DNA from 4 places in the Paenibacillus sp. FSL H8-0168 genome. Region 3 is predicted to be linked to each of the others. Evidence: a T-box and tRNA genes for the amino acid it is inferred to sense, from the RefSeq annotation. Region 3 holds a T-box; the other regions hold tRNA genes.
The links. The T-box of region 3 lies ahead of MHI21_RS19470 (valine--tRNA ligase). A T-box ahead of a tRNA ligase gene usually reads a tRNA of that ligase, here a tRNA-Val.
Positions count from the first base shown of each region.

Region 1 (3,184 bases), 330 kb from region 3:
AGAGATGATGAAAAACAGTATCGGGCTTATCTCCTATATCTCCTATTCCGACACTGTAAAAGGCCACGTAGATCCTTTTTCCGAGAGAAAGGGATGTATTGCTTGATGATTTAACTACAGAAGATTTTCAGACCTTGTATACCCATGAAATGAATGTGCAAGGTGTCAGCGCCAATACCGTTATTCATTACCACGCGAACATTTGCAGAGCCCTTCAGTATGCCGTGAAAATAAAGCCGATTGTGGCGAATCTCCCTGACTTAGTTGAAAGCCCAAAAAAGAACAATTACGTCGTGAGCTTCTACAATGCCGAGGAGCTGAATCAACTCCTCGCAGTAATCCGAGGCGAAAGAATTGAGCTTTTCGTTATCCTGGCTGCCTTTTATGGGCTAAGCCGAAGCAAGGTCGTAGGATTAAAATGGTCGGCTATTGATTTATTGAATTGGACTATTAATATTAAACATACCGCCACATCGGGCAATTTGAATGGTAGATATATTGAAATTGAAAAGGATCGAACCAAGAATAAAGCCAGTCGCCGTATACTGCCACTGGTGGACACGTTCTATGAGCTTCTGATTCGTATGAAGGAATAACAGGAATCCTATCTTCTGACAATTCTTATTGTCTTGAATACCTGGAGTATATTTATGTAGATGTATTAGGGGTAAGCATGAAAGAAGTTCAGGAATGGCCGGGTCACAGTGATTATGGAATACAACTCGAAAGTATCTTCAGCTCAAACAATGAGTGAGGCACTAAAACTCGAATAAAAAAAGCTCACTAGAAAATGTCTCTAATGAACTCTTTTAGTTAATACCGGCGAGAGGACTCGAACCTCCACGGTTTCCCACTCGATTTTGAGTCGAGCGCGTCTGCCATTCCGCCACGCCGGCGTATTCAATTATGGAGGCGCCACCCAGATTTGAACTGGGGAATAAAGCTTTTGCAGAGCTTTGCCTTACCACTTGGCTATGGCGCCAGAGTGTAACAAAGCGGACGACGGGAATCGAACCCGCGACCCTCGCCTTGGCAAGGCGATGCTCTACCGCTGAGCCACGTCCGCATAATGATGGCTGGGGATATAGGATTTGAACCTATGCATGACGGAGTCAAAGTCCGTTGCCTTACCGCTTGGCTAATCCCCAATAAGTAAAGGGCGGCCGATGGGGCTTGAACCCACGAATGCCGGAGTCACAGTCCGGTGCGTTAACCACTTCGCCACGACCGCCGCAAGTAATGAATGATTGGCAGGGGCAGCAGGAATTGAACCCACACCAACGGTTTTGGAGACCGTTGTTCTACCTTTAAACTATGCCCCTATAAAACTGGTGGAGGATGATGGATTCGAACCACCGAACCCGTAAGGGAGCAGATTTACAGTCTGATGCGTTTGGCCACTTCGCTAATCCTCCAAAAATGGTGCCGGCGAGAGGACTTGAACCCCCAACCTACTGATTACAAGTCAGTTGCTCTACCAGTTGAGCTACACCGGCACATAAAATATTCAATTAAAAGTGGCTCGGGACGGAATCGAACCGCCGACACGAGGATTTTCAGTCCTCTGCTCTACCGACTGAGCTACCGAGCCTTATTCTAAGACTCATCATTAAACGTTGTATTACTAATGGCGGAACTGACGGGATTCGAACCCGCGATCTCCTGCGTGACAGGCAGGCATGTTAGGCCTCTACACCACAGTTCCATAATAAATTTTAATTGGTTGCGGGGGCAGGATTTGAACCTGCGACCTTCGGGTTATGAGCCCGACGAGCTACCGAACTGCTCCACCCCGCGACAGTAATAAATATTTATTTTTCAAATGGTGGAGGCTGAGGGGCTCGAACCCCCGACCCTCTGCTTGTAAGGCAGATGCTCTCCCAGCTGAGCTAAGCCTCCACAATTAAGCACTTCTCATATTATACCATAATGAACTTTTTATTGCAATCCCTTTTATGATATTTTTATGACCCGTAGGGGATTCGAACCCCTGTTACCTCCGTGAAAGGGAGGTGTCTTAACCCCTTGACCAACGGGCCATGCTACAAATCAATTATGGCGGAGAGAGAGGGATTCGAACCCTCGAGACGCTTTTGGCGCCTACACGATTTCCAATCGTGCTCCTTCGGCCAACTCGGACACCTCTCCATATGGCTCCCCGAACAGGACTCGAACCTGTGACAACTCGATTAACAGTCGAGTGCTCTACCAACTGAGCTATCAGGGAATATTAAGCATTTGTTTCAAGGTTACACCCTGAAAACTGGATCCGAAACTCATTTGCGTTTTATTTTAGGATAAGCCCTCGACCGATTAGTATTGGTCAGCTCCATGCATTACTGCACTTCCACCCCCAACCTATCTACCTCGTCGTCTTCAAGGGGTCTTACTAATTGGGAAATCTCATCTTGAGGGGGGCTTCACGCTTAGATGCTTTCAGCGCTTATCCCTTCCGTACATAGCTACCCAGCGGTGCTCCTGGCGGAACAACTGGTACACCAGCGGTACGTCCATCCCGGTCCTCTCGTACTAAGGACAGCTCCTCTCAAATTTCCTACGCCCACGACAGATAGGGACCGAACTGTCTCACGACGTTCTGAACCCAGCTCGCGTACCGCTTTAATGGGCGAACAGCCCAACCCTTGGGACCTACTTCAGCCCCAGGATGCGATGAGCCGACATCGAGGTGCCAAACCTCCCCGTCGATGTGGACTCTTGGGGGAGATAAGCCTGTTATCCCCAGGGTAGCTTTTATCCGTTGAGCGATGGCCCTTCCATGCGGTACCACCGGATCACTAAGCCCGACTTTCGTCCCTGCTCGACTTGTAGGTCTCGCAGTCAAGCTCCCTTCTGCCTTTGCACTCTTCGAATGATTTCCAACCATTCTGAGGGAACCTTGGGGCGCCTCCGTTACTCTTTAGGAGGCGACCGCCCCAGTCAAACTGCCCACCTGACACTGTCCTCGCACCGGATCACGGTACCAAGTTAGAACCTAGATACGATCAGGGTGGTATCCCAAGGATGCCTCCTCTCAAGCTGGCGCTCAAGATTCTACGGCTCCCACCTATCCTGTACAGATCGTACCCAAATTCAATATCAAGCTGCAGTAAAGCTCCATGGGGTCTTTCCGTCTTGTCGCGGGTAACCTGCATCTTCACAGGTATTAAAATTTCACCGGATCTCT
Region 1 is NZ_CP151948.1:4,746,512-4,749,695, forward strand. It holds gene MHI21_RS21050 (hypothetical protein) at 99-596, shown strand; tRNA gene MHI21_RS21055 (tRNA-Leu) at 818-896, opposite strand; tRNA gene MHI21_RS21060 (tRNA-Cys) at 908-982, opposite strand; tRNA gene MHI21_RS21065 (tRNA-Gly) at 995-1,066, opposite strand; tRNA gene MHI21_RS21070 (tRNA-Gln) at 1,074-1,148, opposite strand; tRNA gene MHI21_RS21075 (tRNA-His) at 1,159-1,231, opposite strand; tRNA gene MHI21_RS21080 (tRNA-Trp) at 1,249-1,322, opposite strand; tRNA gene MHI21_RS21085 (tRNA-Tyr) at 1,330-1,415, opposite strand; tRNA gene MHI21_RS21090 (tRNA-Thr) at 1,421-1,496, opposite strand; tRNA gene MHI21_RS21095 (tRNA-Phe) at 1,519-1,591, opposite strand; tRNA gene MHI21_RS21100 (tRNA-Asp) at 1,629-1,705, opposite strand; tRNA gene MHI21_RS21105 (tRNA-Met) at 1,721-1,797, opposite strand; tRNA gene MHI21_RS21110 (tRNA-Val) at 1,824-1,899, opposite strand; tRNA gene MHI21_RS21115 (tRNA-Glu) at 1,968-2,039, opposite strand; tRNA gene MHI21_RS21120 (tRNA-Ser) at 2,057-2,148, opposite strand; tRNA gene MHI21_RS21125 (tRNA-Asn) at 2,152-2,227, opposite strand; rRNA gene MHI21_RS21130 (23S ribosomal RNA) at 2,294-3,184, opposite strand, start outside.
Region 1: it encodes a tRNA-Val, which carries the amino acid that the T-box ahead of MHI21_RS19470 (valine--tRNA ligase) is inferred to sense. The anticodon was not compared.

Region 2 (3,184 bases), 2.5 Mb from region 3:
AATCCTTAAGCTTCTCTTTTCTTGAATCTTTGGGCTTATTATTGATCTCCAGACTTTGCTGTTTCTCATCTTCCCAGAATTGAATCTCTTCCCGTGTAAACATCTTCATCCCCGTTGTGCCGGGTTAGATTTTGGCATTTGAAGCCATGACCTTAGACACAACTAATAGAAGAAGATCTTCGGATTGAACATTAGCTCACCTCTGATTTTATTCTCCCTTATTTTAACATATTTATAACTATCCTGCCCTTTAGTTTAATAAAAAGAGAGCAGACTTGAAGCGCCTGCTCAACATTGTGTGTTATTTAACTATCGTTCCTCGTTAGTTGTACGCCCTATCCATAGAAAGCCTCGTGTGCACCTGTCATATCTGGCATCGTGATATCCATGGTCACCATGTCCAGTTGCTTCTCAGACGAAGAAGACTCCGGTCAGCGCTTCGCTCAAAGCCTATTGAACGGTAAGCAGATTGAAGTTTTAGATCTGGTGCGGTTGCTTCTCTCGCCGATACCAGAGTTAGGTTGCGGGGTGCTGGAGGCGGGGTAATTTCCGATGAAATTTTCTGTCTGCATGCTGATATTGCCTTCAAGAATTGAACTACGAGCTGAAACTTAAGTATATGGAGGAGATTGGCTTGGAGTTTCTACTGCTTGTGATGTCGATAAAAACAGTTTAAAAGTAAAAAAGGAGAGATGGCATAAAAATAAGCCATCTCTCCTTTTTCATATATATAAAGCGGGTAATGGGAATCGGACCCACGCTACCAGCTTAGAAGGCTGAGTTTTACCATTGAGCTACATCCGAAATAGATGCCGGTGAGAGGACTCGAACCTCCACGGTTTCCCTCACGATTTTGAGTCGCGCGCGTCTGCCAATTCCGCCACACCGGCTTATGAAGTTAATGGCGTCCCCTGAGAGATTCGAACTCCCGACCTTTTGATTCGTAGTCAAACGCTCTATCCAGCTGAGCTAAGGGGACTAATAAATGGAGCGGACGACGGGAATCGAACCCGCGACCCTCGCCTTGGCAAGGCGATGCTCTACCGCTGAGCCACGTCCGCAAAAAACAAGATGCGCGTGGAGGGACTTGAACCCCCACGTCAAAGACGCTAGATCCTAAGTCTAGTGCGTCTGCCAATTCCGCCACACGCGCATGTAATACAATGGTGAGCCATGAAGGACTCGAACCTTCGACACCCTGATTAAAAGTCAGGTGCTCTACCAACTGAGCTAATGGCTCGTAAAACTGGTGGAGGATGATGGATTCGAACCACCGAACCCGTAAGGGAGCAGATTTACAGTCTGATGCGTTTGGCCACTTCGCTAATCCTCCAAAATGGTGCCGGCGAGAGGACTTGAACCCCCAACCTACTGATTACAAGTCAGTTGCTCTACCAGTTGAGCTACACCGGCATATTAAGTTAAATGGCGGAACCGACGGGATTCGAACCCGCGATCTCCTGCGTGACAGGCAGGCATGTTGGGCCTCTACACCACGGTTCCAGAGGCAACTCTCTTAGTTGAAAGTAATTGCGGAGGCAGGATTTGAACCTGCGACCTTCGGGTTATGAGCCCGACGAGCTACCGAACTGCTCCACCCCGCGACAGTAATAAATATTTATTTTTCAAATGGTGGAGGCTGAGGGGCTCGAACCCCCGACCCTCTGCTTGTAAGGCAGATGCTCTCCCAGCTGAGCTAAGCCTCCGAATTACTATGACCCGTAGGGGATTCGAACCCCTGTTACCTCCGTGAAAGGGAGGTGTCTTAACCCCTTGACCAACGGGCCATATATCTATTATTAAGAGCTGGCGGAGAGAGAGGGATTCGAACCCTCGAGACGCTTTTGGCGCCTACACGATTTCCAATCGTGCTCCTTCGGCCAACTCGGACACCTCTCCATATGGCTCCCCGAACAGGACTCGAACCTGTGACAACTCGATTAACAGTCGAGTGCTCTACCAACTGAGCTATCAGGGAATATTGGTGGAGCCAAGGGGGATCGAACCCCTGACCTCCTGCGTGCAAGGCAGGCGCTCTCCCAGCTGAGCTATAGCCCCATCTAAAAAATCAATTTTGTATGTATAATCAATAGCCTGATAGGCGAAAAAAAATCCCCATTATGGGGTTGCTTGGCGACGTCCTACTCTCCCAGGACCCTGCGGTCCAAGTACCATCGGCGCTGGAGGGCTTAACGGTCGTGTTCGGGATGGGTACGTGTGGAACCCCTCCGCTATCGCCACCAAACATGAATTTACATCGTAAATTCTACCGTACGGTTATTCAGTTCATCACTTATCGTGTGAATGAATAGCCATGCGCTTGTTGTATGTATTTCTACATACATTCAAGGTTACACCCTGAAAACTGGATCCGAAACTCATTTACGTTTTATTTTTAGGATAAGCCCTCGACCGATTAGTATTGGTCAGCTCCATGCATTACTGCACTTCCACCCCCAACCTATCTACCTCGTCGTCTTCAAGGGGTCTTACATACTGGGAAATCTCATCTTGAGGGGGGCTTCACGCTTAGATGCTTTCAGCGCTTATCCCTTCCGTACATAGCTACCCAGCGGTGCTCCTGGCGGAACAACTGGTACACCAGCGGTACGTCCATCCCGGTCCTCTCGTACTAAGGACAGCTCCTCTCAAATTTCCTACGCCCACGACAGATAGGGACCGAACTGTCTCACGACGTTCTGAACCCAGCTCGCGTACCGCTTTAATGGGCGAACAGCCCAACCCTTGGGACCTACTTCAGCCCCAGGATGCGATGAGCCGACATCGAGGTGCCAAACCTCCCCGTCGATGTGGACTCTTGGGGGAGATAAGCCTGTTATCCCCAGGGTAGCTTTTATCCGTTGAGCGATGGCCCTTCCATGCGGTACCACCGGATCACTAAGCCCGACTTTCGTCCCTGCTCGACTTGTAGGTCTCGCAGTCAAGCTCCCTTCTGCCTTTGCACTCTTCGAATGATTTCCAACCATTCTGAGGGAACCTTGGGGCGCCTCCGTTACTCTTTAGGAGGCGACCGCCCCAGTCAAACTGCCCACCTGACACTGTCCTCGCACCGGATCACGGTACCAAGTTAGAACCTAGATACGATCAGGGTGGTATCCCAAGGATGCCTCCTCTCAAGCTGGCGCTCAAGATTCTACGGCTCCCACCTATCCTGTACAGATCG
Region 2 is NZ_CP151948.1:1,136,495-1,139,678, reverse strand. It holds gene MHI21_RS05265 (hypothetical protein) at 1-103, opposite strand, end outside; tRNA gene MHI21_RS05260 (tRNA-Leu) at 811-890, opposite strand; tRNA gene MHI21_RS05255 (tRNA-Arg) at 903-979, opposite strand; tRNA gene MHI21_RS05250 (tRNA-Gly) at 987-1,061, opposite strand; tRNA gene MHI21_RS05245 (tRNA-Leu) at 1,073-1,153, opposite strand; tRNA gene MHI21_RS05240 (tRNA-Lys) at 1,165-1,240, opposite strand; tRNA gene MHI21_RS05235 (tRNA-Tyr) at 1,248-1,333, opposite strand; tRNA gene MHI21_RS05230 (tRNA-Thr) at 1,338-1,413, opposite strand; tRNA gene MHI21_RS05225 (tRNA-Asp) at 1,427-1,503, opposite strand; tRNA gene MHI21_RS05220 (tRNA-Met) at 1,531-1,604, opposite strand; tRNA gene MHI21_RS05215 (tRNA-Val) at 1,631-1,706, opposite strand; tRNA gene MHI21_RS05210 (tRNA-Glu) at 1,716-1,787, opposite strand; tRNA gene MHI21_RS05205 (tRNA-Ser) at 1,808-1,899, opposite strand; tRNA gene MHI21_RS05200 (tRNA-Asn) at 1,903-1,978, opposite strand; tRNA gene MHI21_RS05195 (tRNA-Ala) at 1,983-2,058, opposite strand; rRNA gene rrf (5S ribosomal RNA) at 2,129-2,245, opposite strand; rRNA gene MHI21_RS05185 (23S ribosomal RNA) at 2,397-3,184, opposite strand, start outside.
Region 2: it encodes a tRNA-Val, which carries the amino acid that the T-box ahead of MHI21_RS19470 (valine--tRNA ligase) is inferred to sense. The anticodon was not compared.

Region 3 (3,184 bases):
CGAGCTGAACCAAGTATCCAGCACATCCTCATCCTGTTTTAGCTTTCTGCCAGCATACTCAGGCAAAGTTGTAGGGTCCTCCGCCGATACAATAACTTCTCCGGTTTCTTCATCGTACCAAGCCGGAATACGGTGTCCCCACCATAATTGACGGGAAATACACCAGTCACGCACATTTTCAATCCAATGCAGATAAGTACGTTCAAAGCGATCCGGTACAAAGTTTACGCCGTTGCCAGCCTTCTGCACTTCAATCGCTTTAGCTGCAAGAGGCTTCATTTCCACAAACCATTGTGTGGACAGATAAGGTTCTACAACTACACCTGTACGTTCGCTGTGGCCTACTTGATGTACGTGCTCTTCAATACGAATCAGTACACCCTGCTCTTTCAGATCAGCGACGATTTGCTTACGGCAATCGCTACGATCAAGGCCCTGATATTTGCCTGCTTCGGCATTCATCGTTCCCGTTTCGTCCATCACCGTAATTTGTGGCAGCTGGTGACGTTGTCCCATTTCAAAGTCATTCGGGTCGTGAGCCGGTGTAATTTTAACCGCGCCGCTACCGAAATCTTTATCAACGTAGTCATCCGCAATGACCGGAATTTCCCGTCCGATGATTGGGAGCACAAGCGTTTTGCCGATCATTTGCTTGTAGCGTTCATCTTCCGGGTGTACAGCTACAGCTGTATCGCCCAGCATCGTTTCAGGACGTGTAGTGGCTACCGTAATAAATCCGCTACCGTCTTTCAGTAGATATTGCAGGTGATACAGATTTCCGTTCACCTCTTTGTATTCCACCTCAATGTCCGATAATGCAGTACGTGCAGCAGGGTCCCAGTTAATGATGCGTTTACCGCGATAAATCAGACCCTTCTTGTACAGTTTAACGAATACCTCACGTACCGCTTGGGACAGTCCCTCATCCAGCGTAAAACGCTCACGAGAATAATCGAGAGAAAAGCCCATCTTTTCCCATTGGTTATGGATATTATCTAGATAAAGATCCTTCCACTCCCACACTTTCTCCAAGAACTTCTCGCGGCCCAAATCATAACGTGTCAGGCCTTCTTCACGCAGCTTTTGCTCTACCTTTGTTTGGGTAGCAATACCCGCATGGTCTGCCCCTGGCAGCCACAAGGCATCATACCCCTGCATCCGCTTGGCGCGAATAATAATATCCTGCAAAGTAAAGTCAAGAGCATGTCCAATATGCAACATACCTGTAACATTCGGTGGTGGAATAACGATTGTAAAAGGCTCTGCCTCTGGATGTTGCCCAGCGCGGAAATAGCCCTTCTCCATCCACGTTTTGTACCATTTTTGTTCTGCTGATTTTGGATCGTACGTTGTTGGCATTTCCAAGGTTGTCTTGTTGTCTTGTTCTGACATATCAGGATACCTCCATGATTTTTCAATTGGCAAATAAAAAAAGCCTTTCATCCTCAAAGGACGAAAGGCTGTTCTCTCGCGGTACCACCTTTGTTTCACCCCTTGTGTATGTATCCACTGATCCATTACACATGGTGTGACACTTTATGCAGATAACGGTTGCGGACCGGCCTTATTCTACCGTGAGCCTCTTATCTTCCGTAGGAATTAAATGAGGAACCGTTCAAACAGGCGACTCCCGGGTGACTTCGGCCAGTAGCTTCCTGCGGAACCTCACAGCGCTGCAATTCCACTCTCTGAAGGGCTTGCTGCCTACTCTTCCCGATCTCAGTCTTTCAATAACTATACCACATCATACATTTCCCATTGACTATAGTCAACACCCGCCGTGCATTTTTCAGCAACCGGATCAAGGGATATACAATACCTGTCCTTCTTCCACATGATGCTCCGCCAATCTGTTATACAGTTGAAGCTCACGTGTGCTGAGCTGATAACGGTCAGCTATGGTTTCCAGTGTATCCTCGCGCTGTACAATGCATAACCGCACCTTACGAAAAGGTGTTTCATCTTGTGTATGAAAAAAAAGGTTCTTCCACTTGGCATTCTCTCGCTCTTCTTCGGCTTTATGATCCTGATCCTGCGGCTCCTGCTCCAACTGCTGCTGGTATTCGGCTTCCTTCACCGAACGGCTGGATTGGAGCAATGATGAGTAGACAACCGGGTCTGGCTCGTCTGCCCCTTCATCCTTTTTACTGTTGAGCGCTACACGCATCTCTGGCTTATCCTCAGTAAAGGTATCATGGGCCTCGTGGTTAACCTGTTCTGACGCTTCAGGCCTGAAGTCGAAGTTATCTACTTGACTCGCTTCCAACTGTGTCTCCAGATAGACCTCGGACTCCGTGGCATGATGCGGTTCAGACAGCAAAGGTTCATATACTATATTAGGAGATGCGGAAGATACTTTAGGCTCATTTCCCCCTGCCCATGCTTCCTCTTGCTGAAATCCCCACACTTCCGGAGACCCATGCTCATGCTTGACCTCGGGAGAGCTGTCTTCAACTGCTTTGCCCGTCCAAGGCTCATAGAATCGGTTAGGATCTACTGCCGACTCATAAGCTTGCTGTTCCGACAATGACTTCTGTTCCTCATGGTCCTTAGACGGCTGTTCCCAAGAAACGGACTCCTGTTGTGCTGGCACTCTGTAGGAAGTTTCAGGATCTGTAACGTAATCGGAGGACGAGTCATTGGTAGAATAGGCCTCTGCATGATGATGCTCTCCATCGGCGGAAAGGGATTGAACCGGTTGCTCAGGTGCATGCACTACGGTAAATTCCTCATCCAGCCAAACCGCCGTCTCCTCCGCGTGCGAGCTTTCCACGCCATGCAAAGAAAGAACGCCTGTAATGTTTAGACTACGTAAAGAAAGCAGGTCCACATCAAAATTTTCAATCTCGACAGAGATATCTTCCAATCTCCCTACGCGGTTTAGCGGAATGGTAATTTCCACAGGGATCAAATGATGAAGCTCGCTCGTGATCTGTTCAGGTGTGCGGTACACGCCCTCCAGCAGCAAATGCCCTCGCAAAGCGGCATGGTCGCCGTGGGTTACAACCTGAATGCGTGGCAGAAGCTCAATTTCCTCCAACTCAGCAATCCCGGCAGCTTCCTCCGTCAAATGAATGCGTTCATAAATATCAAAACGCAAGCCTTGCGGCTGATCATTCTGTTGTTTGTTCAAGGATGGCATCCTCCTTTGGGCAGTCTCCGCACATCCTCTGACTTCTGGTCA
Region 3 is NZ_CP151948.1:4,412,675-4,415,858, forward strand. It holds gene MHI21_RS19470 (valine--tRNA ligase) at 1-1,392, opposite strand, end outside; T-box leader at 1,446-1,730, opposite strand; gene MHI21_RS19475 (LysM peptidoglycan-binding domain-containing protein) at 1,802-3,133, opposite strand.

Region 4 (3,184 bases), 1.8 Mb from region 3:
TCGGGCTTAGTGATCCGGTGGTACCGCATGGAAGGGCCATCGCTCAACGGATAAAAGCTACCCTGGGGATAACAGGCTTATCTCCCCCAAGAGTCCACATCGACGGGGAGGTTTGGCACCTCGATGTCGGCTCATCGCATCCTGGGGCTGAAGTAGGTCCCAAGGGTTGGGCTGTTCGCCCATTAAAGCGGTACGCGAGCTGGGTTCAGAACGTCGTGAGACAGTTCGGTCCCTATCTGTCGTGGGCGTAGGAAATTTGAGAGGAGCTGTCCTTAGTACGAGAGGACCGGGATGGACGTACCGCTGGTGTACCAGTTGTTCCGCCAGGAGCACCGCTGGGTAGCTATGTACGGAAGGGATAAGCGCTGAAAGCATCTAAGCGTGAAGCCCCCCTCAAGATGAGATTTCCCAGTATGTAAGACCCCTTGAAGACGACGAGGTAGATAGGTTGGGGGTGGAAGTGCAGTAATGCATGGAGCTGACCAATACTAATCGGTCGAGGGCTTATCCTAAGAATAAAACGCAAATGAGTTTCGGATCCAGTTTTCAGGGTGTAACCTTGAAGGTATGTAGAAATACATACAACAAGCGCATGGCTATTCATTCACACGATAAGTGATGAACTGAATAACCGTACGGTAGAATTTACGATGTAAATTCATGTTTGGTGGCGATAGCGGAGGGGTTCCACACGTACCCATCCCGAACACGACCGTTAAGCCCTCCAGCGCCGATGGTACTTGGACCGCAGGGTCCTGGGAGAGTAGGACGTCGCCAAGCGATATCCTTCAAAGGATAATGAAGTTTTGCATGTTAGGGCCTTTAGCTCAGCTGGTTAGAGCGCACCCCTGATAAGGGTGAGGTCGGTGGTTCGAGTCCACTAAGGCCCACCACTTCCAGAATAACAAAAAGATTGGGGCCATAGCTCAGCTGGGAGAGCGCCTGCCTTGCACGCAGGAGGTCAGCGGTTCGATCCCGCTTGGCTCCACCAATATTCCCTGATAGCTCAGTTGGTAGAGCACTCGACTGTTAATCGAGTTGTCACAGGTTCGAGTCCTGTTCGGGGAGCCATGTTTTGAATATTTCTAAATTTTATATATAAGGTGGCGGCGTAGCTCAGCTGGCTAGAGCGTACGGTTCATACCCGTGAGGTCGGGGGTTCGATCCCCTCTGCCGCTACTCGGAGAGATACCCAAGTGGCTATAAGGGGACCCTCTGCTAAGGGGTTAGACTGCGAAAGTGGTGCGAGGGTTCGAATCCCTCTCTCTCCGCCATAAATTTATTGAAACCAGAACTTATTTTTCAAGGCCCGTTGGTCAAGGGGTTAAGACACCTCCCTTTCACGGAGGTAACAGGGGTTCGAATCCCCTACGGGTCATATTATGGAGGCTTAGCTCAGCTGGGAGAGCATCTGCCTTACAAGCAGAGGGTCGGGGGTTCGATCCCCTCAGCCTCCACCATAAGAAAATTTGAGAAATGCCTTTTAATGTCGCGGGGTGGAGCAGTTCGGTAGCTCGTCGGGCTCATAACCCGAAGGTCGTAGGTTCAAATCCTACCCCCGCAATTAATTTCCTGTTGGAAATGCCTCTGGAACTGTGGTGTAGAGGCCTAACATGCCTGCCTGTCACGCAGGAGATCGCGGGTTCGAATCCCGTCAGTTCCGCCATTTTAACTTCATATATAATTGGCATATATAGTGCGGATTATATGGTGTAGTAATAAAATAAAATATGGCTCGGTAGCTCAGTCGGTAGAGCAGAGGACTGAAAATCCTCGTGTCGGCGGTTCGATTCCGTCCCGAGCCACCTTTCAAGTGGGAATTGAGTAATGTGCCGGTGTAGCTCAACTGGTAGAGCAACTGACTTGTAATCAGTAGGTTGGGGGTTCAAGTCCTCTCGCCGGCACCATTTTGGAGGATTAGCGAAGTGGCCAAACGCATCAGACTGTAAATCTGCTCCCTTACGGGTTCGGTGGTTCGAATCCATCATCCTCCACCAGTCTTTTCATAATCATATGGCGGTCGTGGCGAAGTGGTTAACGCACCGGACTGTGACTCCGGCATTCGTGGGTTCAAGCCCCATCGGCCGCCCTTTATTCTTAATCTATTGGGGATTAGCCAAGCGGTAAGGCAACGGACTTTGACTCCGTCATGCATAGGTTCAAATCCTATATCCCCAGCCATTAAGAGCCATTAGCTCAGTTGGTAGAGCACCTGACTTTTAATCAGGGTGTCGAAGGTTCGAGTCCTTCATGGCTCACCATTTATAATTATTTTGCGGTCGTGGCGGAATTGGCAGACGCGCACGGTTCAGGTCCGTGTGGGCTAACCCCCCGTGGAGGTTCGAGTCCTCTCGACCGCACCATATTTTGCGGACGTGGCTCAGCGGTAGAGCATCGCCTTGCCAAGGCGAGGGTCGCGGGTTCGATTCCCGTCGTCCGCTCCATTATCCATACGGCGCCATAGCCAAGTGGTAAGGCAAAGCTCTGCAAAAGCTTCATTCCCCAGTTCAAATCTGGGTGGCGCCTTGACTACTCATTATGGAATTTAATATGCGCCCTTAGCTCAGCTGGATAGAGCGTTTGACTACGAATCAAAAGGCCGGGAGTTCGAATCTCTCAGGGCGCGCCATTTCTTAAAAAAATGTATAATGTCGGGATGTAGCTCAGCTTGGTAGAGCACCTGGTTTGGGACCAGGGGGTCGCATGTTCAAATCGTGTCATCCCGATACTGATTTGCGGGTGTAGTTCAATGGTAGAACTCCAGCCTTCCAAGCTGGTAGCGTGGGTTCGATTCCCATCACCCGCTTTTTGCTATAGCGGATTCTTGTTGCCTCAGTGGTGACACCTTATAAATAAAGAGAGCCTGTCTGGGGACAGAGCTCTCTCTTTTTTTGTATTTATCCTCATGTAATCCACAATGTGTTGATTATCCATAATCTTCGGTATCGGTGTATATCGTTCTGATCATACAACTGGCATGCACCGATAACCGATCTAGTGGACAGTTTTTACACGGGAATGGTCAGCTGGATGGAGGTTCCCTTGTCTGGAGCAGAGGTTATGCTCATAAATCCCCCTACCCCTCTAGCTCGTTCTTCCATACTGAACAATCCAACTCCCTCTCCTTGGGACTTTCCAGAGAATCCAATGCCCTCATCCCGAATGGTCACTTGTATCATTTCAT
Region 4 is NZ_CP151948.1:453,482-456,665, forward strand. It holds rRNA gene MHI21_RS02000 (23S ribosomal RNA) at 1-512, shown strand, start outside; rRNA gene rrf (5S ribosomal RNA) at 664-780, shown strand; tRNA gene MHI21_RS02010 (tRNA-Ile) at 817-893, shown strand; tRNA gene MHI21_RS02015 (tRNA-Ala) at 916-991, shown strand; tRNA gene MHI21_RS02020 (tRNA-Asn) at 996-1,071, shown strand; tRNA gene MHI21_RS02025 (tRNA-Met) at 1,106-1,179, shown strand; tRNA gene MHI21_RS02030 (tRNA-Ser) at 1,183-1,274, shown strand; tRNA gene MHI21_RS02035 (tRNA-Glu) at 1,307-1,378, shown strand; tRNA gene MHI21_RS02040 (tRNA-Val) at 1,385-1,460, shown strand; tRNA gene MHI21_RS02045 (tRNA-Met) at 1,491-1,564, shown strand; tRNA gene MHI21_RS02050 (tRNA-Asp) at 1,590-1,666, shown strand; tRNA gene MHI21_RS02055 (tRNA-Phe) at 1,733-1,805, shown strand; tRNA gene MHI21_RS02060 (tRNA-Thr) at 1,832-1,907, shown strand; tRNA gene MHI21_RS02065 (tRNA-Tyr) at 1,912-1,997, shown strand; tRNA gene MHI21_RS02070 (tRNA-His) at 2,017-2,089, shown strand; tRNA gene MHI21_RS02075 (tRNA-Gln) at 2,107-2,181, shown strand; tRNA gene MHI21_RS02080 (tRNA-Lys) at 2,186-2,261, shown strand; tRNA gene MHI21_RS02085 (tRNA-Leu) at 2,276-2,363, shown strand; tRNA gene MHI21_RS02090 (tRNA-Gly) at 2,370-2,444, shown strand; tRNA gene MHI21_RS02095 (tRNA-Cys) at 2,455-2,526, shown strand; tRNA gene MHI21_RS02100 (tRNA-Arg) at 2,553-2,629, shown strand; tRNA gene MHI21_RS02105 (tRNA-Pro) at 2,653-2,726, shown strand; tRNA gene MHI21_RS02110 (tRNA-Gly) at 2,736-2,806, shown strand; gene MHI21_RS02115 (PAS domain-containing protein) at 3,009-3,184, opposite strand, start outside.
Region 4: it encodes a tRNA-Val, which carries the amino acid that the T-box ahead of MHI21_RS19470 (valine--tRNA ligase) is inferred to sense. The anticodon was not compared.